Linked DNA regions of Hydrogenovibrio crunogenus. The protein of the gene in region 1 interacts with the protein of each later gene in a pairwise test. Links are inferred from orthologs where the notes say so. Each region holds a gene or a part of one and is shown in the gene's direction. Other genes may lie near its edges.

Region 1 (6,377 bases):
TGATTATGGACTTGAGCCGGGCGAAGTTAAGGTGATTCGTGATGATAAAGTGCCTAATTTTATGGGGTGTAAAAAAGTCAGTTTGCACCAAACAGGATTTCAAGAAGTTCTATCAACAGCAAAATTGATGGAAAATTATCCAAAAAATATAGCACTTATTGGGGTGCAGCCAGAATTGATTGAAGACTTTGGTGGGTCTTTAACGCCTAAAGTAGAAGCGCAATTGGAAAACTGTATTGAAATAGCTGTTGAGATTGTTAAAAGCTGGGGGGTAGATGTTATTAAGCGCCCAGAACCTGAGTTAAGTCTTGTGCAGAAAGAATTAGATAAAACAAAGTATGAACAGGAGCGACCTGCTGAAGACGTGGCTTTACGTGTTGGTGATGAACGCGTGCTTGTTGATGATCAATTTAAGTTAAGAGACCAGCCGTTACACCAAGGTATTAGCAATGTTAAAAGCGTACCGATTGATGGGCGTAAACTTTTTGAGAGTAAGTCGTAATGTGTATTGGTGTTCCAATGAAAATTTTATCGTGTGATGAATTGGTCGCTGTTTGTCGTAATGATGAAGAAAATAGAGATGAAACTGTTGATTTATCCCTGATAGGGACACAAAAAGCAGGCGACTGGGTTTTAGTCTTTATGGGGGCGGCTCGAGAAGTTATTGAGCCAGACTTATTAGAATCGGTGCTTCAGGCAAGAAAGGCTATGTTTGCAGCGTTAAATGGTGGTGATGTAGATGCATATTTTGCTGATCTTGTTGGTCGAGAGCCTGAATTGCCAGATTTTTTAAAGAACAAATAAGAGTAAAGACTATGCCTAGAAGTTTAATTAAACAAATCACAAGCGATTATGGTTACCCTGTTTTAAATAGCGATAACTACGATGAATTTGTAAACAATCAAAAAGTTTCTGTTATTTATTTTGGCGGTGATCCAAAAAGATACCCTGAATCAAATGACGTTATTGTTGTTTTACCAGAGCTTGAAAAAGCATTTAAGAACCAATTTAGCGTTGCTGTTGTTTCAGAGGACGATGAACAAGAGTTATCTAAAAAATATGGTTTTAATATGTGGCCTGCTCTTATTTTTTTAAAAAATGGGAAATATATCGACATGATGACCCGTATTCAAGATTGGTCGGATTATATGCGTGAGATTCCTATTATTTTAGAGAAAGAACCGTCTTATGCGCCATCAATTGGTATTAGTGTAGAAGTCAATTAAAGGAACTAATGATATGAGTCAGTACACAGATTTAAGTATACCAGTCAGTGTTGTAGGGCCAGGCACACAGCCTAGTGAAGAAGATGGCATGCAGCTAGATTATATGAAAATGCCAAATGATATGAGTGTCTTTAATGCCCCAATTATTATGGACGATAATATCGAATCCTACCCTGTTGTTGAAGACCTAATGAATCAGTTAATGAATGCGCTTACTCATTTTAAAGAAGGTGATGATGCTGTTCGTTTTGATTTTGCAACGTTTGAAGAAAAAGACATTCAGTTTATAAATAAGTTTTTAGGTGAGGGTGAAGTTGCTGTTATTTTTAATGAAGAGAATCGTCAGTTAAGAATTCAAGAAACGGTTTTAGCCGGTGTTTGGCGTATTGCAGGGCATGAAGATGGCAATATTATTCAAGCTATTGAAGTTGGAACGGTTCCTGTTGCCATTAGAAATGATACTTTTGCAAAGGCAAATTCAATTATTACGCTTCCTAAAGAGCAGCCTGCAGGCACAATTAATGCGCCGTCTCTATTAACCGAGTTGAGCGATAAATCTTTTGCATACCTTGTTGGCGATGAAGCACATGTTGTTAATCTAACACTGTTACCTCAGTCTCCAGAAGATTTGGATATGTTAGGCGAATACCTTGGTGAAGGACCAACGGTTTTTTTAAGCCGAGGTTATGGTAGCTGCCGAGTGACTTCAACAAATTTAAAACATGTATGGTGGGTTCAATATTTTAATTCAGAAGATAAATTAATTTTAAATACTCTTGAAGTTGTAGATGTTCCAATCGTCACTCAAGCCTCAATAGAAGATATTAGAGAGAGTAGCGGGCGTATAACTGAAATGGTTGAGTCGGTAAAGACAAATGATAAGTAAAAGCTTTGAGGGTTCTTATCTTGGTGATGATTCACAAATAACCGATGAAACCAAGATGGAATGCAAAATCTGTTGGTATGTATATGACCCTGCACAAGGTGATGATTATTGGCAGGTGCAACCAGGAACACCATTTACTCAGTTGCCAGCAGAGTGGCGTTGTCCTGAATGTGATGGCGAAAAAGACCAGTTTATGGTTATTAAGGATTAGTTATGCAAAATGGATTTGATGCTAATGAATGGGTAAATTTAATGCAAAAGCATTACGACTCTGTTTATCAGAAAAGTATGAAAGCAATTCCCATTTGCAACTCAACCATTTTAATTGAAATACCCGTATTACAACAGCTTGCCGATGGCCGTTATTTAGGTGTTATTGTAACCCCTTGGTTTATTAATGCAGTATTTAAGTTAGTAGATAAAGAAGGTAATGATGCTCATAAAACGCAATTTACCGCCAAAGTTTCTGAATGTGTTACGTTAAAGTTTCCGTCTGGTCAATATGAGTTTATTGTGAATTACCAACCTGAGGTTGGCTATTTTTATACTTGCTCCTTAATGTCTGACATGCACGCGCTAGAGAGCCATAAAGTCGCTGTTGATTTTGCTTTAGAGTGTTTTAAATTGATTTTTAATGAAGAGGCTAAAGAGCAAACCAATCAACAACAAGCCATTAAAAAAATCAGAATGGGACAAGCGATGATTGCGGAATCGCAAGATGGTCAAATTCAAATTGTCGATAAGCCTAAACCTAAACCAACAAAAACAGTGCAAGAAAAATTAGACACGCCTGTGTCAAGAAGAGGGATGTTTGGTTTAAAAGGTCAAGATAACCCTGAAATAGAGAACCGAGAATAATCATGCAAGGCCATGTGAATATTGAACGCTCTCCTTTGGCTATTGAATCAAGAAGGCCGTTTAAGTTACAAAAAATATTTACAGGGAAAAGCCCTGCACAAGTAAATGAATTTGTGGGATTAGCATATAGTTTGTGCGGAGAAGCTCAAAAATTTGCATCTACTTTAGCGTTATTTGACATTACCGAGAGTGAAAAAAGAAGCTTTAAAAAATTGGTGTGTATTGAAGTGTTAAAAGAGCACTACCTATCCATCGCGCAACTTTTTAATACTCAGGGAATATTAACGACAGCACAATTGTCTTTAGCGTTAAAAGGCGTTGGTCATTGGACAGCAACGGCAAAAAGAAGTGCTACACCAAAAGAGTTTGAATTGCTGTTAAAACAGATTCGTGTGCAATTTAATGACTTATTAAAAATGGATGTTTTTGAGGTCGATTTTGATGACGAACTAAAATTTTTGCTTAATAACACAGGGCCACTTGCACAAATTTGGAATAATAATGAATTAAATAATATTGCATTTGACGTAGTTTCTTTTTATGAAAATCAAACGGTTATGCAAAGTATTCTAAATGCTAATGATTGGACTATATGGGTGGCTAAACCAAGTTTAGACGGTGTTGCTATGGAAAATTCGGTTTTTACAAGAGTAAAAAACAGACATGCTTGGATAGAAAAAATTGAAAAAACAAATGCTTTTTTTGCCCGAGTATTAGCCAAAGCCATTGATGCTCAAAACATCTTTAAAGAATTAAAGGTAGATTTATTTGATAACAACACCTTGTCTGATAGTAATCTGTTTGGTGTTCTTAAGAATGAAAAGGCTGTATTAAGTTGGGTAGAAACGGCAAGAGGCCGTTTAATGCATTTAGCTAAAATTGATAAGCAAACCAATATTGTAAAAGACTATGCGATTTGTGCGCCAACAGAATGGAATTTTCATTCTAATGGGGTTGCACATAAGTGGTTATCTCAACTCGATGCAGGGCCACAATGGAATAAAAATGCTCGTTTGATTGCACAATTAATTGACCCATGTGTACCCATTGAAATTGAGGAAAAAAGCTATGCATGAGATGTCGATTTGTGAAGGGATTTTGCTCACATTAGAAGAGCAATCTAGTGTTCAAAGTTTTAAAAAAGTTAAAAAAGTTTGGTTAGACATCGGGGCTTTTTCGGGTGTTGAAAAACAGGCGTTATTGTTTGGCTGGGAAGTGGTTACCAAAAATACACTTGCTCATGACTCAGAACTTATTATTAATGATATAGCGGGTCAAGCGTGGTGTCTTGGATGTTCAACCACTGTTGATATTGTAAATAGATATGATGATTGCCCTTTATGTGGAAGCCATATGCTTCAAGTGACGGGTGGCGAAGAGCTTAAAATTAAAGAATTAGAGGTAGATTAGTTATGTGTACAGTTTGCGGATGCGGTGAAGGCGAAGTTTCAATTGAAGGTAGTCATGCTCATCATCATGATCATTCACACAATCATGACCATTCACATGATCATAATCACGAACATAGTCATGAACATACCCATGCACAAGAAGAAAATGGTGATTTAAATTACGGGGCAGGTCCAGCGCATGCCCATGCTCCAGGAATGAGTCAAAGCAGAATGGTAGAAATTGAGCAAAACATTCTGTCTAAAAATGACGAGTATGCTCACCAAAATCGCCATAGTTTTGCGCATAAAGGTATTTTTGCCCTAAACCTTGTTTCAAGCCCTGGTTCAGGAAAAACAACGTTGTTAACAGACACTATGTTACGCCTAAAAGATAAATTGCCTTTAGCGGTGATTGAAGGTGATCAGCAAACGGCTAATGACGCTGATCGTATTAGAGAAACAGGGGTTCCCGCTATTCAAGTTAATACGGGCAAAGGATGTCACTTAGATGCTCATATGGTTGGCCATGCTACAGAACATTTAGGCCTTGATAATTACAGTGTATTGTTTATTGAAAATGTAGGTAATTTAGTGTGTCCATCTGCTTTTGATTTGGGTGAAGATCATAAGGTGGCGATTCTTTCTGTCACCGAAGGTGAAGATAAACCAATTAAATATCCAGATATGTTTGCAGCTTCGAGCGTAATGTTATTGAATAAGGTGGATTTACTGCCTTATTTAGACTTTGATGTGGATGCGTGTATTCGTTATGCACAAAAAGTGAATCCTGAAATTGAAGTGATTCAAGTATCAGCTAAGAGCGGTGAAGGAATGGATGACTGGGTTAACTGGTTATTAAATAAACGCAAAGCTCGTTTGCAAGCAGAAAAATCAAAAATGAAAGCGCAAATGAATGCTTTAGAACAAGCTATTGAGGCCTAAAATGTTACAAGAAAAGCCAAGTGTTCTCGTTGTCGATGACGATATGAAGTCGGTTGAAACTATTAAGCGTACTTTAAAACGTCATTATCAAGTGTTTACAGCAACCTCTGCTGAAGACGCGGAAGAGATTTTACGAGCAGAATATATTCAAGTTGTCATAAGTGACCACAGAATGCCTGGTGAAACTGGTGTTGAACTTCTTGTTAGAGTCAAAGAAAAATGGCCAGAAGTGATTCGTATGCTTATCTCTGGTTATTCAAGTCTTGAAGATACTATTTCAGGTATTAATGATGCTGGAATTTATCAATATATTGAAAAACCATGGCAACCAGAACAACTACTCATGGTGGTTCAAAACGCCATTGAGCTTTACGAGTTACAACGAGAAAACCGGTTACTTTCTGTTGAATTGAAAGTAGCGCCGACCTTATTAGAAAAAGAGAATGAAAGTAAGCGTGAAGAACTGACTCAAGTCTATTCTTGTGATGACATTATTCGTTCAACGGGAGGCGTGCTTGATAAAGCGATAGATAAACTTTGCCAAGTCACTAACTATGACATGCCAATTTTAATAACAGGTAAGTCAGGAACGGGTAAAGAGTTGTTTGCTAGAGCTTTACATTACAACTCACATAGAGCAAATAAACCTTTTTTAGCCGAAAACTGCGGAGCCTTGCCGGATCAGTTGCTTGAAAGTGAACTGTTTGGGTATAAAAAAGGCGCATTTACAGGTGCTTATATGGACCATGTTGGTTTAATTGAGCAAGCAAATGGTGGAACGCTTTTCTTAGATGAAATCGGCGAGGTTTCCCCCGCTTTTCAAGTGAAATTATTGCGTGTACTTCAAGAGGGAGAAATACGCCCTGTTGGTCAATCAAAACCGAGAAAAGTAAATATTCGTATTGTTGCAGCAACCAATCGTAATTTAGAAGAAGAAGTTAAAGCGGGTCGCTTTAGAGAAGATTTGTATTACCGTTTAGTGGGGTACGTTATTAATTTACCTTCATTAAATGAACGTAAAGAAGATATTCCATTATTAGCTAAAAGCTACTTAGAGCAATTATGCCAACAGTA
Region 2 (16,272 bases), 610 kb from region 1 along the record:
TAAGGCGAAAACACAAGCTGAACATCCACGTTATCGGTGACACCGTATTTGAGATTGGTTTCTGCCAACGACCAGGTTTCAACCCGGTTTTGTTTGGTTTTATCCATAGAGTAAGCTGCGATGCTGGATTCGATTTGAAAGTACCCTTTATCAACGGTTTGAAAACTTTCCGTTGCATCAGGTCGATCGGTTGCTAAAGGTCTTAATGCGTCAGCCCAAACGGACTGGGTTGCCAGAACCCCGAAAATACCATAAAAATATCTCATTTTATTATCCTTAAGTAATTATATTTTTAGTCGTGACTAAAAATTATATCAGACAAAACTCATAAATCCTATTTATGAAAAGCAATTAAGAATAAAAATGAATCAAACGAGACTGTAAACGCCGAAAAAAATGAACGACGCTTAAAGGAATGAGCGCTAAATAAAGTCGCTTTCTTTTAGCTTGAGTTTGAGTTGGCTTTGCATGGTGGTAAGCCAGATTTCGCCCGTTTTTACTTCAAAAAGCGAACAGTAAGACAACCAGGCGCCTTTGCATGAAGCGATTACCACGGGATCGGTCCAGCTTTTTCCGTCATCGTCGGATAAACGGATACTGAGTTCTTCACGCTGCCAGGAAGCTGGCACATCTGAAAACAATCCGGCAACTCGAGGGGCAGTGGTTTCGCCCTCTTTGGTCAATTGATTGTAGGCCAACAACAAGCGCCCACTTTGTAAACGGCATAACATGCCTGGAGAACTGCTGGCAGTCATGCCCGGTTCTAAATGCGCCCAGGTTAGGCCTTCATTGTCGGAATAGCCATTCCAAAACCAATCCAGATTGGTGCGAATCAAATACCAGACACGACCGTCTTTTAATTCCAGCAGGGTGCCTTCATAACACCCGCCATGATGCCCTTGCCCACCAATATCGATTTTATTACTGGCTTGCCAAGTTTGCCCTTCGTCCTCTGAAAGATAAGTCAGGCTATAATGCCGCCCAGCCTCATAATCCAAATTTTGAGCGGCCATCAACAGCTTACCGCTGGAAAGCGAAATCATGGTCGTGGTGGAACCACAGTACCCTTTTTGGACACGAACAGGGGCTTCCCACGTTTTGCCCCCATCCAGGCTGCGAACCGACCATAAATCCAGTCGTGTATTTTGAGTCGGTTTATTGGCTTTTTTGTGCCATTTGAAATGGGCTTGCGCCATGTTCAAAAAGCCGACCACAATCACGCCTGAATCGGAAACACACAGGCTACGAGTATCATGAATCAAAAAATCTTTGGATGAGAACAAATCATAGGCTTGCCAGGTTTGCCCTTCATCTTCTGAAATCAATGCTTGATGGGATTCGATACACACGATGTGACTTTGTTTATTGCGAACATAAGGCCCGATTGGATTTATATCCAACACGGAGACTTTTTCATGCAAATAAACCGGCGCCTCGGTTTTGGGCGCCATTTTAAAGTCTAATTGAATGTCAGGACACGCTTTCATCAACCAACCCGAACTCTATTGAATCAGCTTAAAACGGTTTAAGTTCGACCAAAATCAGAATCAGGATCGTTAAAATCAATGGGATTTCATTGGCCCAACGATAATAAAGCCCACTGTGATCCAGATGACCTTCCTGCATTTCTTTCATGCGGCGTTTGGTCCATAAGTGGTAAACCAACATCAATACCACCAGCACGATTTTAGCATGTAACCATCCCATGCCTTCCGCCACTGGCCAATATGCCAGCCACAACCAAATGCCCGTTCCGATTGCCAGCATCATCATGATGGTCATGAATTTGTACAGCTTTTTCGCCATAATCGCTAAACGCGTGACTTGTTCTCCTGCTGCTTGACCTTCAACAAAATGTACAAAAATACGTGGCAAATAAAAGATCCCTGCCATCCAAGACATCACAAACAAGATATGAAAAGTTTTTAACCACAACACTTCGATTTTCTCCAATAAAACAACAAGAATCTGTATGATACAGGTTCTTATTTAGCAAAACAGGACTTTAAGATGAAAATTGAACAAAATAAGGTTGGCATGATCGACTACTCTTTGACAGACGCAGAAGGAAACGTGATTGACGCTTCTAACGGCCAAGCTTTAGCGTATTTGCATGGTCATTCCAATCTAATTCCTGGTTTGGAAAAAGAGCTTGAAGGTAAACAAGTTGGCGATAAGTTCACGGCAAACATCGCTGCAGCTGATGCTTATGGTGAAACACAGCCTCACTTGATTCAAGAAGGTGTGCCAAAAAGCATGTTCCAGGGTGTTGATAATCTAGAAGTCGGAATGCGTTTTGAAGCTCAATCAGAGCAAGGCGTTCACTCTGTTGAAATCACGAAAATTGATGATGAAACCGTAACAGTTGATGGAAACCATCCGCTTGCGGGCAAAGACCTGAACTTCGACATCGAAGTGATGGGCGTACGTGATGCGACAGAAGAAGAATTAGAACATGGACACGCACATGGTGACGGCGGTCATCAGCACTAAGTTAGCGAAACAGTGTTTCAATCAAAAAAGGCCAGTTAAAACTGGCCTTTTTTATTTCTGATTCTATTATTTAAACGCTTTAGAACATGAGAAGCTTTAAACTTAAAAATAAAACTTTAAGGTAGGACGTTAAGGCTTTTTCATCAGATAGTCTTCATAATCCAGATCCGGTTGATCGACCACCACAGGAATCGCCAACAAGCCGATATGCGCTTGTGTCACAGACTCTCTTTTACCTGAAACCAATGGATGCCATTCCGGTAACGGATCCCCACGATATAACACACGATAAGCGCACGTATCCGGCAGCCAATCAAACTCAGCCACCCTATCCAAAGTCAGGTTTACGCACGTTGGTACATTTTTGGAACGATTTTCATAATCAGAACACGCCCCTGTTTTTAGGTCAGAATACTTGCACACCACCCGGGTATAAACGATTTCATCTGTTTCGTCGTCTTGCAGTTTGGTCAAACAACACAATCCGCAACCATCACAGACCGATTCCCACTCTTCCGTGGTCATCTCTGCCAAAGTTTTGGTTTCCCAAAAAGGTTTCTCTTTTGTCATTCTTTTACCTTTCTATTCATTGACCTTGAAACGCTGCCCAGGGAGTTTGCCATTGCTGCAAAAGCGTGTGCGCTTCTGCTGTTTGAAATCGAGTACCTTGCTGCGGTGGCACGCAAAATTCGTAAGACGCTTCATGAAGTTTGAAGCGTAAAGCAAACGCATGTAAATAGCCTCTGTCTTCTTGTTTGGCTTCCGTTGAAAGCCCATAACGTGCATCCCCTGCAATGGGGGCGCCTAAACTTTTTAAAGCCACGCGTAACTGGTGCGTTTTGCCTGTTTGCGGTTTTAATAAAAACCAGCGCTCTCCCGGTCGCGTATTCTGACTGATAAACTGTGTGATGGCCGGATTCTCTAATGTTTTACTCAATTTCCAACTGCCACGTCGAGCCGGCATCATGTCACCTTTGACCCAGCCTTGTTTCTTTTTAGGCTTATGGGCGGAGATGGCTAAATAATACTTCTCGATCTGTCGGCTTTCAAACTGCTGCTGAAACACCTGAGCTGTAGCTTTGTTTAATGCGAAAACCACCAAACCGGAGGTCATTTTATCTAACCGATGTACGGGATAGAGTTCTTTCACTCCTAATTGCTGCTGCACCAAAACCACCAGGCCTGGCTGTTTTTGACCATCAGAATCGGGTTCGGAATGAAAATTGATTCCGGCTGGTTTATCAATCACAACAAACTCGGTCGATTGATATACCAACGTAATTGGTAACGTATCCAAATTGCGCACTCATTTAAAAACGCAAAGTGTACCGCAACTGATTCAAAAAAAATGATTTTTCCCAGCTTGCGTCAAAAATATCACCGTTTATTGACACTTTTAAAATAAATTTTACTATATTTTTCAACTATTTAAACAAAATACTTTTTGGCACAGTTTTTGTAATAGATCCAATACATAAAACAATAATATTTATTTTCGTCATTAATTTGACACTTTAATCACATGAGGAATTAAATAATGGCAACTAAAATGAATACTCCCCAAAAAGTGAACAGCTGTTTGCAATACATTGACGACCGTCTGGAAACCACTTCTGAACAAACCATCCAGATTGCAGAAATGATTATTGAAGATATTAAAAACCTGACACAAGCGTATCCGGAAGCGATTCGAAACAACGAGTTGCGTACTCATGCCGAAAAAGTGCGAGACACGCAAATGAAATGGGTAAATCAATTGCACGAAATCATTCTGGAACAAACGGATCGTGACTTGAACGGCCAAGTGATTCAAGCGTTACAGAATTTCATGAACACCCTGAACAAAAAACAACTGAAGCATTTGGATTTCGATTTACCGGCCGCAGTCCACAAGGAAAAGTCGGAATCAGAGCATGAGTATTTATCAAAAGATGAGATTGAGGTCTTAATGGACTCTCATTTGAAATCGGGACATACCAGCTCAACCCATCATTAATCGATTTACTCAGAACAAAAAAAAGACCCCGCGGGGTCTTTTTTTATTTAACGAAATCGAAAGAATCGAATCAGTGTTTATTTTTCTTGGCGGCTTCTTTGGCTTCGCGCGCCGCTTCTTGCTCCAAGAAGATTCGATTTAACTCTTCTTCTTGAGCGGTTGCATCGGCCCCTTCTTTAACCGGCTGCATCAAGTCTTCTTTTGAAACACCGAGTGCTAACGCAATTGAACTGGCCACAAAGGTTGAAGAGTAAGTACCGACCACAACCCCGACAATCAATGCCAATGCAAAGTTATGGATAATCTCGCCACCCAGCACAAACAAGGCTATCAAAACCAATAATGTCGTTAAAGAGGTCATCAAAGTACGCGCCAACATTTGATTCACCGCCAGATTCGTGACTTCTTCCGGCGTACCATCTCGAACGGTTCTGAAATTTTCCCGTACACGGTCAAACACAACAATGGTGTCGTTCAAGGAATACCCGATGACTGCGAGTATCGCCGCTAATACCGTTAAATCGAACTGTGCCTGAGTCCAGGCAAACACACCCAAAGTAATGACAACATCATGCACCAACGCAGCAACAGACCCAATGGAAAAACGGAACTCAAAACGCAGTGCGACATAAATCAACACCCCGATAAGAGCATAAATAACCGCTAAAGCGCCATCTTCCGTTAATTCATCCCCTACTTGAGGCCCAACAAACTCAACACGACGCAATTCAAAATTTTCTGAATGATTTTCGCGTAAGGCTTCCATCACTTGGTTACTGATTTGAGCTGAATTAACCCCTTCTCTTGGGGCAATACGAATCAACACATCTTCCGCTGACCCAAAATTTTGAACGACGGCACGTTCGAATCCTGAGTCTTGCAAAGAGGTACGAATGGTGTCGACTTCTGCAGGCTTGTCATAAGACAGCTCGACAATGGTGCCCCCGGTAAAGTCGATGCCAAAATTAAGTCCTTTGACAAACAACCCAACAATGGATGCCACAATAAAAAACAATGATACAGACATCGCCAGCTTGCGATGCCCCATAAAGTTATATTCTTTTTGATTTTCCATGCTTGTACTCATTCTGTCTCTCCCCGACTAAACCGATAACTTTTCTACCGGCTTATTGCCGTAGAGCGCATTCACAATTGCTCTTGTTCCCAAGATGGCTGTAAACATAGAAGTAATAATCCCAATCGATAACGTAATGGCAAAGCCTTTGATCGGGCCTGTTCCGAAACTGAACAACACCAGCGCTGCCAACAAGGTTGTGATATTGGCGTCGGCAATCGTCACGAAAGCTTTTTCATAACCGGCATTAATCGCCGATTGAACGGATGATACGCGTAGTTCTTCACGAATACGCTCGAAAATAAGCACATTCGCATCCACCGCCATCCCAACGGTAAGAACAATCCCGGCAATCCCCGGCAAGGTCAAGGTCGCTTGCAACAAGGACAAGACCGCAACAATCAGAACCAGGTTCAATGTTAACGCCACATTGGCAATCATGCCGAACGTCTTGTAACGCCAGACCATAATCACCAACACCAATAGGAAACCGACAATCACAGACATCATCCCTTGGTCGATGTTGTCTTGCCCGAGGCTTGGCCCAACCGTTCTTTCTTCCACAATTTCCATCGGTGCCGCCAGTGCCCCGGCACGCAGTAATAACGCTAAATCTTGCGCTTCTTGTGGGCTGTCTAACCCGGTAATCTGGAATCGATTGGCAAACTGTCCACGAATCACCGCGGCATTGATGACATCTTTAGTGGTGATGCGTTTTTTAATCTTTTCACCATTTTTCTCGATGGTTTCAACGCGATTTTCAATATAAACCACCGCCATGCGATGACCGATATTTTCCTTAGTCGTTGCCAACATTTTACGCCCGCCCGCACCATCAAGTGTCACGGTGACTTCAGCAGACCCAGATTCCGGTTCAATCCCTGACTGAGCGTTAATAACATTGTCCCCACTGACGATAATGCTGCGTTTCAACAGAATCGGACGACCATCACGGAAATGATATAAACGTGAACCATGCGCTGCATAGCCCGTTTTTTCTGCGCGATACGCATCCCCGCGTTCTTCCACCAGTCTAAATTCCAGTGTTGCGGTTGCACCCAGAATTTCTTTGGCTTTCGCAGTATCTTGAACCCCAGGCAACTGAACCACAATACGGCGGTCGCCTTGCTGTTGAATCACCGGCTCTGCCACCCCGAGTTCGTTGATACGATTACGCAAGGTGGTGATATTTTGCTTCAACGCATAGGTTTTCGCTTCTTCAATGGTTTTAGGCAGTAAACGAAGTTCTAATGCATTCTGACCATCCACAGGAGATAAATTAAACTCGCCTGGAAATTGTTTTTCCATTTCCGCTTGAGCGGCCGGAACACTTTTCGCATCACGAAACTTGATCATCAAGTGATCGGTTTCATAAGTGACACCTGAATAGCGGATTCGGGCTTCTCTGAAGGCACCTTTCACTTCGTCGACATAACGGTTATAGGTTTTCTGCACCGCGGCTTCCATATCGACATCCATCAAGAAATGGACACCACCGCGCAAATCCAGCCCTAAATACATTGGCTGACCACCGACCGCTCTTAGAATATCAGGCGTTGCCGGCGCCAGGTTTAAAGCAACCACGGCTTGGCGTCCCATGACTTCTTTCAAGGCACTTCGGGCTTTCATTTGCTCGTCTGTATTATGGAATCGGATCAGGAATTGACCCTCTTGGTACGCCATCGATTTAGGCTTTAGATTCGCTTTTTGAAGGGTTTGCGTCACAAGGTCTTCAGTAGAGGCATCAAACTGCACCGATTTTGCCGGTGAAACCTGAACAGCGGGATCATCTCCAAAAATATTCGGTGCGGCATAAACAACACCTAATACCAACACAATTAACAGCAGCAGATATTTCCACGCCGGGTATTGATTACTAATGACTTTTTGTCTTGACTCAAACATGTTTAATTTTTCCAAATAAAGCTAAATGATAAAGCTCATAAATCACGTTACAGCAGAAAGCTGTAATGCTTAAAGGCGTTCCCAGAAACAACAAAAGGGGCGACTGCCCCTTTCTTATTTAAAAAGCCAGCTTATTCCGCTGTTCCTTTTAGTGTCCCTTTTGGTAATTCGCGAGCGACGTTTTGACGTTCGATTTTCACAACAACATTGTCAGCCACTTCCAGATCAACAAAGTTTTCATCCAATTCACGAATTTTTCCAGCTAAGCCGCCATATGTCACTACTTCAGCGCCTTTGCCAAGTGCTTGTACAAGTTTTTTATGTTCTTTAACTTTCTTTTGCTGAGGACGAATCAGTAAAAAGTAAAACACCACAAACAATAAAATTAACGGCAACAATGCCTCAAAACCACTTCCTTGTGCTGCTGCGCCACCCTCGGCCATTGCATCAGAAATAAAAAAACTCATATTTTGTTCTCCTTGAAATTAACTGCGTTATTGTTGCATAAAAAATTTTAAAATTCTATTAACAAAATAAGACAAAGTTCGAATCTTATTTTGAACTTATAAAGCAGGAACTTCTTCGCCCCTGGCTTGGTAAAACTCGCTGACAAACGTATCCAAGGTTTCAGAGGCAATTGCCTCACGTAACCCTTTCATTAATAACTGATAATAATGTAAGTTATGAATGGTGTTCAAACGCGCGCCTTGGATTTCGCCGCACTTATCCAAATGGTGAAGATAGGAGCGCGTGTAGTTTTGGCAAGTATAACAGTCACATTTTGCATCCAACGGTTCCAAACTGGTTTTGTTGACTGCATTACGAATCTTAACGACGCCGTTGTGCGTAAACAAAAAGCCATTTCGTGCATTACGCGTCGGAATCACACAGTCAAACATATCAATGCCACGGCGAACCGCTTCAACAATGTCTTCTGGCTTTCCTACCCCCATCATATAACGAGGTTTGTCTTTCGGCATATGCGGTTCGGTAAAATCCAACGTGCCCATCATTTCTTCTTTAGGCTCACCCACAGAAAGTCCACCGATGGCATACCCATCGAATCCAATATCGGTTAGGCCCTTGATTGATTCCTGACGAAGGTCTTCATACATACCGCCCTGCACGATACCAAACAAGGCGGAAGGGTTATCACCATGCGCTTGTTTGGATCTTTCTGCCCAACGCAAAGACAATCGCATGGAATCGGCCGCCACTTCATGTGTGGCCGGATAAGGCGTGCATTCGTCAAAAATCATCACAATGTCCGACCCCAGCTTGCGCTGGACGTCCATAGACTCCTCTGGTCCCATGAAGATTTTAGAGCCATTGACGGGGTTGCGGAAATGCACCCCTTCTTCGGTGATTTTGCGCATCTTGCCTAAGCTGAACACTTGAAACCCACCTGAATCCGTTAAGATCGGGCCTTTCCAGTTCATGAAGTCATGCAAATCACCATGTTGTTCGATAATGTCGGTGCCCGGACGGATTGCCAAATGAAACGTATTGCCCAGAATAATCTGCGCACCGGTGTCCGCGACTTCTTCCGGCATCATCCCTTTCACGGAACCATAAGTGCCGACCGGCATAAAGGCAGGTGTTTCAACCACGCCTCTTTCAAAAATCAAACGCCCTCTTCTAGCACGCCCGTCTTGTTTGTCTAGCTCAAATTTCATACTTTTTTCCATTAAGATTCGGAAGTCGGTGGATGCACTAGCATGGCATCCCCGTAACTAAAGAAGCGGTATTTTTGTTCCACCGCATGCGCATAGGCTTGCATGGTACGCTCATATCCTGCTAACGCAGATACCAACATAATCAGGGTGGATTCGGGTAAATGGAAATTCGTCAATAGAACATCCACCACCTTAAAGTCATAACCGGGGGTAATGAAAATGTCAGTTTCCCCTTGATAAGGTGCAAGCTCACCTGTTTCAGAAAAGGTGGCGGCACTTTCCAAACAGCGAATCGAAGTGGTGCCCACAGCAATCACTCGCCCCCCTTTTTGACGGGTTTGCTTTATCAACTCGACGGTTTCAGGCAACACTTCAATCACTTCGGAATGCATGACATGCTCTGAAATATCATCCACTTGAACCGGTTTGAATGTGCCCGCACCGACATGCAAAGTGACAAACCCCGTCGCCGCACCTTTTGCTTTAATTTTGTCCAGCAAGTCATTATCAAAATGTAATCCCGCGGTCGGGGCGGCAACTGCGCCGGGTTTTTCTGAATAGACCGTTTGATAACGTTCTTTATCTTCTAGCTGGTCTTCGCGTTCGATATAAGGAGGCAATGGCATGTGGCCATATGCTTCTATCAACTCCAAAGCCGTCAGCTCAGGCGCATCATCCTTACTCAACCGTAACTCAAACAAGGCGCCATCCCGGCCTAAAACTTCGGCTTCAAAAGCATCTGCGATGCGTAATTGAGCACCTGATTTAGGCGCGTTGCTTGAACGAATATGCGTCAAAACACGATGCTCATCCAAGACACGTTCAATTAACAATTCAACTTTCCCACCGGTAAGTTTTTGACCAAACAAGCGCGCTGGAATCACTTTAGTATTATTAAAGATCAAACAATCATTTTCATTCACATAAGACAGAATGTCTGGAAAATGACAATCGGACACACTACCGTCTCCATTCATTACCAACAGTCGGCTTTGCGTTCTTTCCTTGGCAGGTTGTTGGGCAATCAAGGCTTCGGGTAGTTCAAAGTTAAAATCTTGTCGTCGCATGAGTTTGAGTTTAGAATGATTTTAAAAAGGCAAGATTATACCTTGATTCCACGTTAAATAAGCAAAAAACCATTGAGTCATTAGATTTTGGGTTGAAAAATGGTCTGTTGAACTCACGGACTTCGCCCATTCGCTTATGGTCATAACCATCGCACAAGATAAACAGGCATTACATATGTTTCAAATTGAAGAAATCGATCCAAAGTATTACCGCAAACAAACCCGCAATGCGACCTTAAAGATTATGGCTATGTTTCTTGTCATCGGCATGATTACTGCAACGACATTTGTTGAATACCTTGGTGCTTACAGCTCAAACCTTATCGTACTGAATTTACTAGGAGCTTTCGTGGGTCTGGTGATTACAGGGTTCATCGTGAAGTTCTTTTTTAAAGACAAACCCTGGATGTATGAAGCGATGTATGCCTGGCGCTTAAAAAGAAATCTAATGCAAATCAGTAACTTGATTGACACCGTCAAAGCAGAAGCTAAACAAAACAATGAAAATGCTTTAAAAATCTTACGTTTCTACCATCTCGGCTTAACGCAAATGCATCAATTAGAAGACAATAACCATGCGTTAATAGATTTAAAAGCCGAAAAAGAACAATTAGTGCAACAAATGATTAACCTAGGTTACGATATTGATCAGACCTCTTTTGATGCCAGTCAGCTGGAAGAATTTAAAAAAGAACACAAATAAAGCAATCACTCAAAAACAGCCAGGCCTGGCTGTTTTTCAGACTCGACCTATACAAAAAAATTTCACTCTTCCGTATCTTCTGAAAGCCAACTAATAGCTTCTTCTTCAGACTCAAAACGTTTAATTTTTCCCGAGATAAACCAGCTACCCACTTTCGCAATGAAGTCTTGCCATTTTTTATGGCCGATGATGGCTATTTTTTCAAACTCCCCACCATAGCTCAATCCCATTTTGAAATCATCCCATGCAGCACGTAATTCCCAGCCTTCCATTTCAGTTAAATCGACCAGTGCTTTAACTTTCGGGTCTTTAACACCTTTTAACGCCGAATCTATCATCGGTGTCATGTGACTATAATCATCATGAGTCAACTTACCTTGCACTTTCATGGATAGAAAAACCAAATCGCCGATACGATCAATTCCTAACGAAAACCCTCTACGACTTACTTTCATATACGTCTCCTTAATTTTCGAAATTCATAATTATGACTCATCCATAACCTTAATTTCTTTTGAAAAAATAGTCAAAGAAAACACGCTTTTTTATAAATTATTTCAATTAGTTAACAACTATTTTTAAAATAAATTTATGACTATTACTTTGTTAAATTAAAAAGTATTACCAATTCATTTAGTGTTCGTTTCGCGTTATAAGGCGACTTAGAACGATATAACAACTCGTAATTTTAAAAAATATTTGGTAGGGTAAAGCCAATTTAGTAAAAAGAGCTTCAATATGTCCGTTTCCAAAAACGCTTTAAAATCGACTTTATTACTGCCCGTTTTTATCCCTGCAGTGGCCGTCATATTCTTAATGATTATTGGAACGTTAAGTAATCCGGAACTTGCCGGCGAATTCTTTGCTGATGTCTTATCCAGCATCACAAAAAACTTTGGCTGGTTTTATATGTTGGCGGTGGCGATTTTTCTGATTTTTATCTTTTCCATCGCAATTTCGCCATGGGGGAAAATTAAACTGGGACCCGACCACATTGAAGCGGACTATACCTTTACGGCCTGGTTTGCCATGCTGTTTTCAGCGGGCTACGGAATTGCGCTATTGTTTTTTGGGGTCGCGGAACCGGTTTTACATTACGCCTCGCCACCGGAAGGAACAGGAGAAACTGTCTCTGCAGCCAAACAAGCGATGCAAATCGCCTTTTTCCACTGGGGCTTCCATATCTGGGCCATTTATGGTCTAGTCGGACTGACTTTGGCGTACTTTGCTTTCCGTCATAATTTACCCTTATCCATGCGCTCCACTTTATTCCCATTAATTGGCGACCGTATCTATGGCCCGATTGGACATACAGTCGATACCTTTGCCATCTTGGGAACCGTGTTTGGGTTGGCGACAACCTTGGGGTTATCCGTTACTCAAATCAACGCAGGGGTTCATTACCTGATCCCATCCATTCCGATCTCAACCACGGTACAAATCTTAGCGCTGGCCATCATTACAGGCCTGGCAATTTTTTCAGTGATTGCTGGAATGGACAAAGGGATCAAAAGATTGTCTTTGTTAAATATTACTTTAGCTGTCGCCTTAATGGTGTTTGTTTTCCTCGCAGGGCCATCCGTTTTCATTTTAGAAACTTTCCTACAAAATACGGGAAGTTATCTCAGCAATATCGTTGAACGAACCTTTAACTTACAAGCCTACTCTTCAAGCGACTGGATTGGGCACTGGACCCTCTTTATCTTTGGTTGGACAATCGCCTGGGCGCCTTTTGTAGGACTCTTTATTGCTAAAATCAGTCGAGGTCGCACCATTCGCCAGTTTGTCTTTGGCGTGATGTTTGTGCCAACGTTATTTACCTTTTTCTGGTTCTCAGTATTTGGCGACACGGCATTGCATATGATTATGCAAGAAGGCTACCATACCTTTATTCAAGCCGTGCAAAACGACCATGCCGTTGCCTTATTCAAACTTTTTGAGCACCTCCCTCTTAGTGGGATCCTTTCAACATTAGCAGTGATTTTAATAATCACGTTCTTTGTCACGTCGGCTGACTCAGGCGCTCTAGTCATCGACTCACTAGCTTCTGGTGGAAGCCTTAACTCGCCGGTTTGGCAAAGAGTCTTCTGGGCCGCATTACTGGGTACCGTTGCTGCAGTGCTTTTATTAGCAGGCGGTCTCAAAGCTCTTCAAACCGCTTCGATCGTCAGCGCCCTCCCTTTTGCCGTTATTATGTTGATTGCGACCGTTGGGATGTGGCGAGCACTGGTGATTGAAACCCACCGTGAAGTGAGTTTAAAAAGTGCCATGCGTAACAGTGGTAAAACATTGGCGCATCAAGGAGCAAACTGGAAAGATCGTCTGGCAAAACTCGTTCAGTACCCTGACGAAGCAGAAGTATCCAGCTTTATTAAAAAAGTGGCTTATGAAAGTATGAAAACCGTTAAAGTCGAATTGAAACGACGCGGGTGGGAGTCTAAAGTCTACTTTGATGACTCGCCGGTCAGAACTCGAATTGAAGTCATTAAATCTGAACAAATGGCATTTATTTATGAAGTGCGTTTATGTGAATTCGTGATTCCAGGTTTCGCTTTCCCAGAAAGAGAGACAGAAGTAGGGAATGAAGAACATTATTACCGTGCTGAAGTTTTTTTAAGAGATGGTAGAGAATCTTATGATGTCTATGGTTACAGCCGCCATAATATGATTACGGATATTCTGGATCACTTTGAACGTTATTTACACAAACTCCACCATTCATCTGAATTATTGCCTTGGGATATTGAGCAACACGAACAACAGTTGCAACCCAACCAAAACTTAGCAGATAAATCGAATATTTGAACAAACAAATCTCCACCATGGCCAAAACCCACCAGGCCTGGTGGGTTTTAATCATTTACTTACTTTGATTAGCAGCATCCGTGCAAGCAGAACCCCCGTGAACACTGGAATTATGAATTCCGCTTCACGCCAAAAGGGTTTAAAGCCTCGGAAAAATCCGGCACCTATACTCATGCCCCATATTTGGGTCTATACATCCGCTTCTTCCGCTAAGTTGCTATGGAATACAGACCATCGTTACGATTCTCGATATGGTCAAAACAAAAACGGTTATACCGGTGGCTTCTGTAGCGGAATATGAAAGAAGTCTTTATAAAAAATTTAGACTATCTTTCTGACACAACAACCTGTTCTTTGCAACCCGCAAAAAATGCAAAATGAATCGCGACTAACCCCCTAAAACAACTCTTAAATAGCAATAACATCCATTTGAATAATCCACTTGATTTTTAATAAAATAAACATGATAATGATAAAAATTATCATTAACAATGTTATTTAATTAAGTCATTTATTCTGGAGATTTAAAGATGTTAAAAAACGCGTTACTTTTTTGCATATCTATAAGTTTTGTTATACCCGTAAACATCGCTCAAGCAGATGAGGTCAACATTTATTCAGCTCGTAAAGAGCAGTTGATTAAACCATTGTTAGACACTTTTACAAAAACAACAGGTATTGAAACTAACCTAGTAACCGGTAAAGCAGACGCTCTATTAAAACGCCTTGAAATCGAAGGCGTTAACTCTCCTGCAGACGTATTAATTACGACTGACGCAGGGCGTTTATATCGTGCTAAAGCGGCGGGGGTTATTCAACCAGCCATTAACCAAGGTTTACAAGATCAGGTTTCTAAAAACCTTCAAGACCCTGAACACTATTGGTTAGCCTTAACCACCCGTGCACGAGTCATGGTTTATGCAAAAGAACGAGTATCGCCTAATGAATTATCTAGCTATGAAGCTCTTACAGATTCAAAATGGAACAATCGCATCTGTGTACGCTCTTCTAATAATATTTATAATCAATCACTGGTTGCCTCAATGATTGTTCATAAAGGCGAAAAAGCGACAGAAGAATGGGCCACAGCATTTGTAAAAAACTTTGCTCGCCGCCCTAAAGGCGGGGATCGTGATCAGGTGATGGCTGTTGCCGCTGGACAGTGTGATATTGCCATTGTTAACACTTACTATTTAGGACAAATGGTTAACAGCAAGGATGAAAAGCAAAAACAAGCCGCTTCTCAAGTAGCGGTGTTTTGGCCTAACCAACAAGGCCGTGGTACACACGTTAACATAAGTGGTATAGCGATCACTAAAGCCGCCAAAAACAAAGAAAATGCCCTTAAACTCATTGAGTTTTTATTATCGCCAGAGGCTCAAGAATGGTATGCTAAAACCAATAATGAATACCCTGTGATTGCTGATGCTAAACCTAGTGAATTACTACAAAGTTGGGGGAGTTTTAAATCTGATGCCCTCAATTTAAATGAACTAGGCATCCACAATACGCAGGCTGTGCGAATTATGGATCGTGCCGGTTGGCGTTAAACTCAACGCATACACAAAATGAATTGTTGTTAAATTATAGTTAAGGTCTTTAACGTGTCACTTGCAAAATATAAATGGTTTATTGCTGTTGGTACTGTAACCCTATTATTGACCTTACCTATTTGGGTATTAGTCAGCTATGTCTTTATACCCACTAACGACAACTGGTCACACCTAGTTGAAACTCTGCTCGCCGAATATGTTATCAATTCGTTATGGCTAATGCTTGGTGTCTCTTTTGGCACTCTATTGCTTGGTGTGACTACCGCATGGCTAATCAGCCAATATCGATTTTTTGGTCATTCTTTTTTGCAATGGGCATTATTACTGCCTATTGCCATACCTGCTTATATCATTGCTTATACTTATACTGGGTTACTAGAGTTTGAAGGTCCAATACAAAGTTATTTACGTACTATCTTTGCCACAGCAACAGTCAACAATTGGTTTCCAGAGATTCGTTCATTGGGTGGTGCAATGCTCATGTTCTCTTTAGTACTCTATCCCTATATTTACTTGCTGAGTCGTTCAGCGTTTTCTAACCATAGTCACCACGCTTTAGAAGCCGCAAAAACTCTGGGAGCAGGACCAATTCGCCGATTTTTCAGTATTGCTATACCTATGGCCAGGCCTGCTATTATTGCAGGATTAACGCTGGCTTTAATGGAAACCCTTGCTGACTTTGGTGCCGTACAACACTTTGGAGTCTCTACTTTTACAACAGGCATATACCGTACCTGGACAGGCTTTGGAGATACCACCACCACAGCCCAACTAGCCTTAGTACTTTTAACATTTGTTTTAGTGCTTATCACCCTTGAAATTTGGTCACGCAAACAAGCTCAATTTTACTCAAGTGACAGCATAAAAAGCGTGCACATCAAACAAAAACTAACGGGTTGGCAAGCCTTTGGCGCGTTTGCATGGTGTTTTATGCCGTTACTACTTGGGTTTTTACTGCCCTCTTCACAACTATTCTATTGGGCTATGACTACCGCAGAA

What was found.
Region 2: the proteins of hypB (region 1) and GHNINEIG_RS07010 interact in binary tests that used the Escherichia coli proteins (3 or more experiments, as listed by UniProt). The link is inferred for Hydrogenovibrio crunogenus from one-to-one orthologs.

Annotation. Positions count from the first base shown.
Region 1 is NZ_CP032096.1:842,530-848,906, forward strand. The notes cover bases 3,558-6,342. They hold hypB (hydrogenase nickel incorporation protein HypB), read left to right. Parts: upstream 3,558-4,382; coding sequence 4,383-5,303; downstream 5,304-6,342. Other genes in these bases: GHNINEIG_RS03985 (hypothetical protein), read left to right, coding at 3,558-4,046; hypA (hydrogenase maturation nickel metallochaperone HypA), read left to right, coding at 4,039-4,380; GHNINEIG_RS04000 (sigma-54-dependent transcriptional regulator), read left to right, coding at 5,305-6,342. In the rest of the region: GHNINEIG_RS03955 (HyaD/HybD family hydrogenase maturation endopeptidase), read left to right, coding at 1-502; GHNINEIG_RS03960 (HypC/HybG/HupF family hydrogenase formation chaperone), read left to right, coding at 502-804; GHNINEIG_RS03965 (thioredoxin domain-containing protein), read left to right, coding at 816-1,226; GHNINEIG_RS03970 (hydrogenase expression/formation protein), read left to right, coding at 1,240-2,112; GHNINEIG_RS03975 (rubredoxin), read left to right, coding at 2,102-2,323; [NiFe]-hydrogenase assembly chaperone HybE, read left to right, coding at 2,326-2,970; more of GHNINEIG_RS03985, read left to right, coding at 2,973-3,557; more of GHNINEIG_RS04000, read left to right, coding at 6,343-6,377. UniProt on the Escherichia coli protein: Involved in the maturation of [NiFe] hydrogenases. Required for nickel insertion into the metal center of the hydrogenase. Exhibits a low intrinsic GTPase activity, which is essential for nickel insertion.
Region 2 is NZ_CP032096.1:1,455,560-1,471,831, forward strand. What follows is about bases 856-3,751. They hold GHNINEIG_RS07010 (FKBP-type peptidyl-prolyl cis-trans isomerase), read left to right. Parts: upstream 856-2,010; coding sequence 2,011-2,493; downstream 2,494-3,751. Other genes in these bases: GHNINEIG_RS07000 (sialidase family protein), read right to left, coding at 856-1,487; GHNINEIG_RS07005 (CopD family protein), read right to left, coding at 1,516-1,938; GHNINEIG_RS07015 (YcgN family cysteine cluster protein), read right to left, coding at 2,623-3,063; GHNINEIG_RS07020 (TIGR01621 family pseudouridine synthase), read right to left, coding at 3,080-3,751. Also shown: GHNINEIG_RS06995 (transporter), read right to left, coding at 1-266; more of GHNINEIG_RS07000, read right to left, coding at 423-855; more of GHNINEIG_RS07020, read right to left, coding at 3,752-3,790; GHNINEIG_RS07025 (hypothetical protein), read left to right, coding at 4,031-4,489; protein translocase subunit SecF, read right to left, coding at 4,560-5,576; protein translocase subunit SecD, read right to left, coding at 5,592-7,469; preprotein translocase subunit YajC, read right to left, coding at 7,601-7,936; tRNA guanosine(34) transglycosylase Tgt, read right to left, coding at 8,033-9,145; tRNA preQ1(34) S-adenosylmethionine ribosyltransferase-isomerase QueA, read right to left, coding at 9,157-10,212; GHNINEIG_RS07055 (DUF3087 domain-containing protein), read left to right, coding at 10,388-10,915; GHNINEIG_RS07060 (SpoIIAA family protein), read right to left, coding at 10,978-11,370; GHNINEIG_RS07065 (BCCT family transporter), read left to right, coding at 11,654-13,720; GHNINEIG_RS07070 (Fe(3+) ABC transporter substrate-binding protein), read left to right, coding at 14,251-15,270; GHNINEIG_RS07075 (ABC transporter permease), read left to right, coding at 15,325-16,272. UniProt on the Escherichia coli protein: Folding helper with both chaperone and peptidyl-prolyl cis-trans isomerase (PPIase) activities. Chaperone activity prevents aggregation of unfolded or partially folded proteins and promotes their correct folding.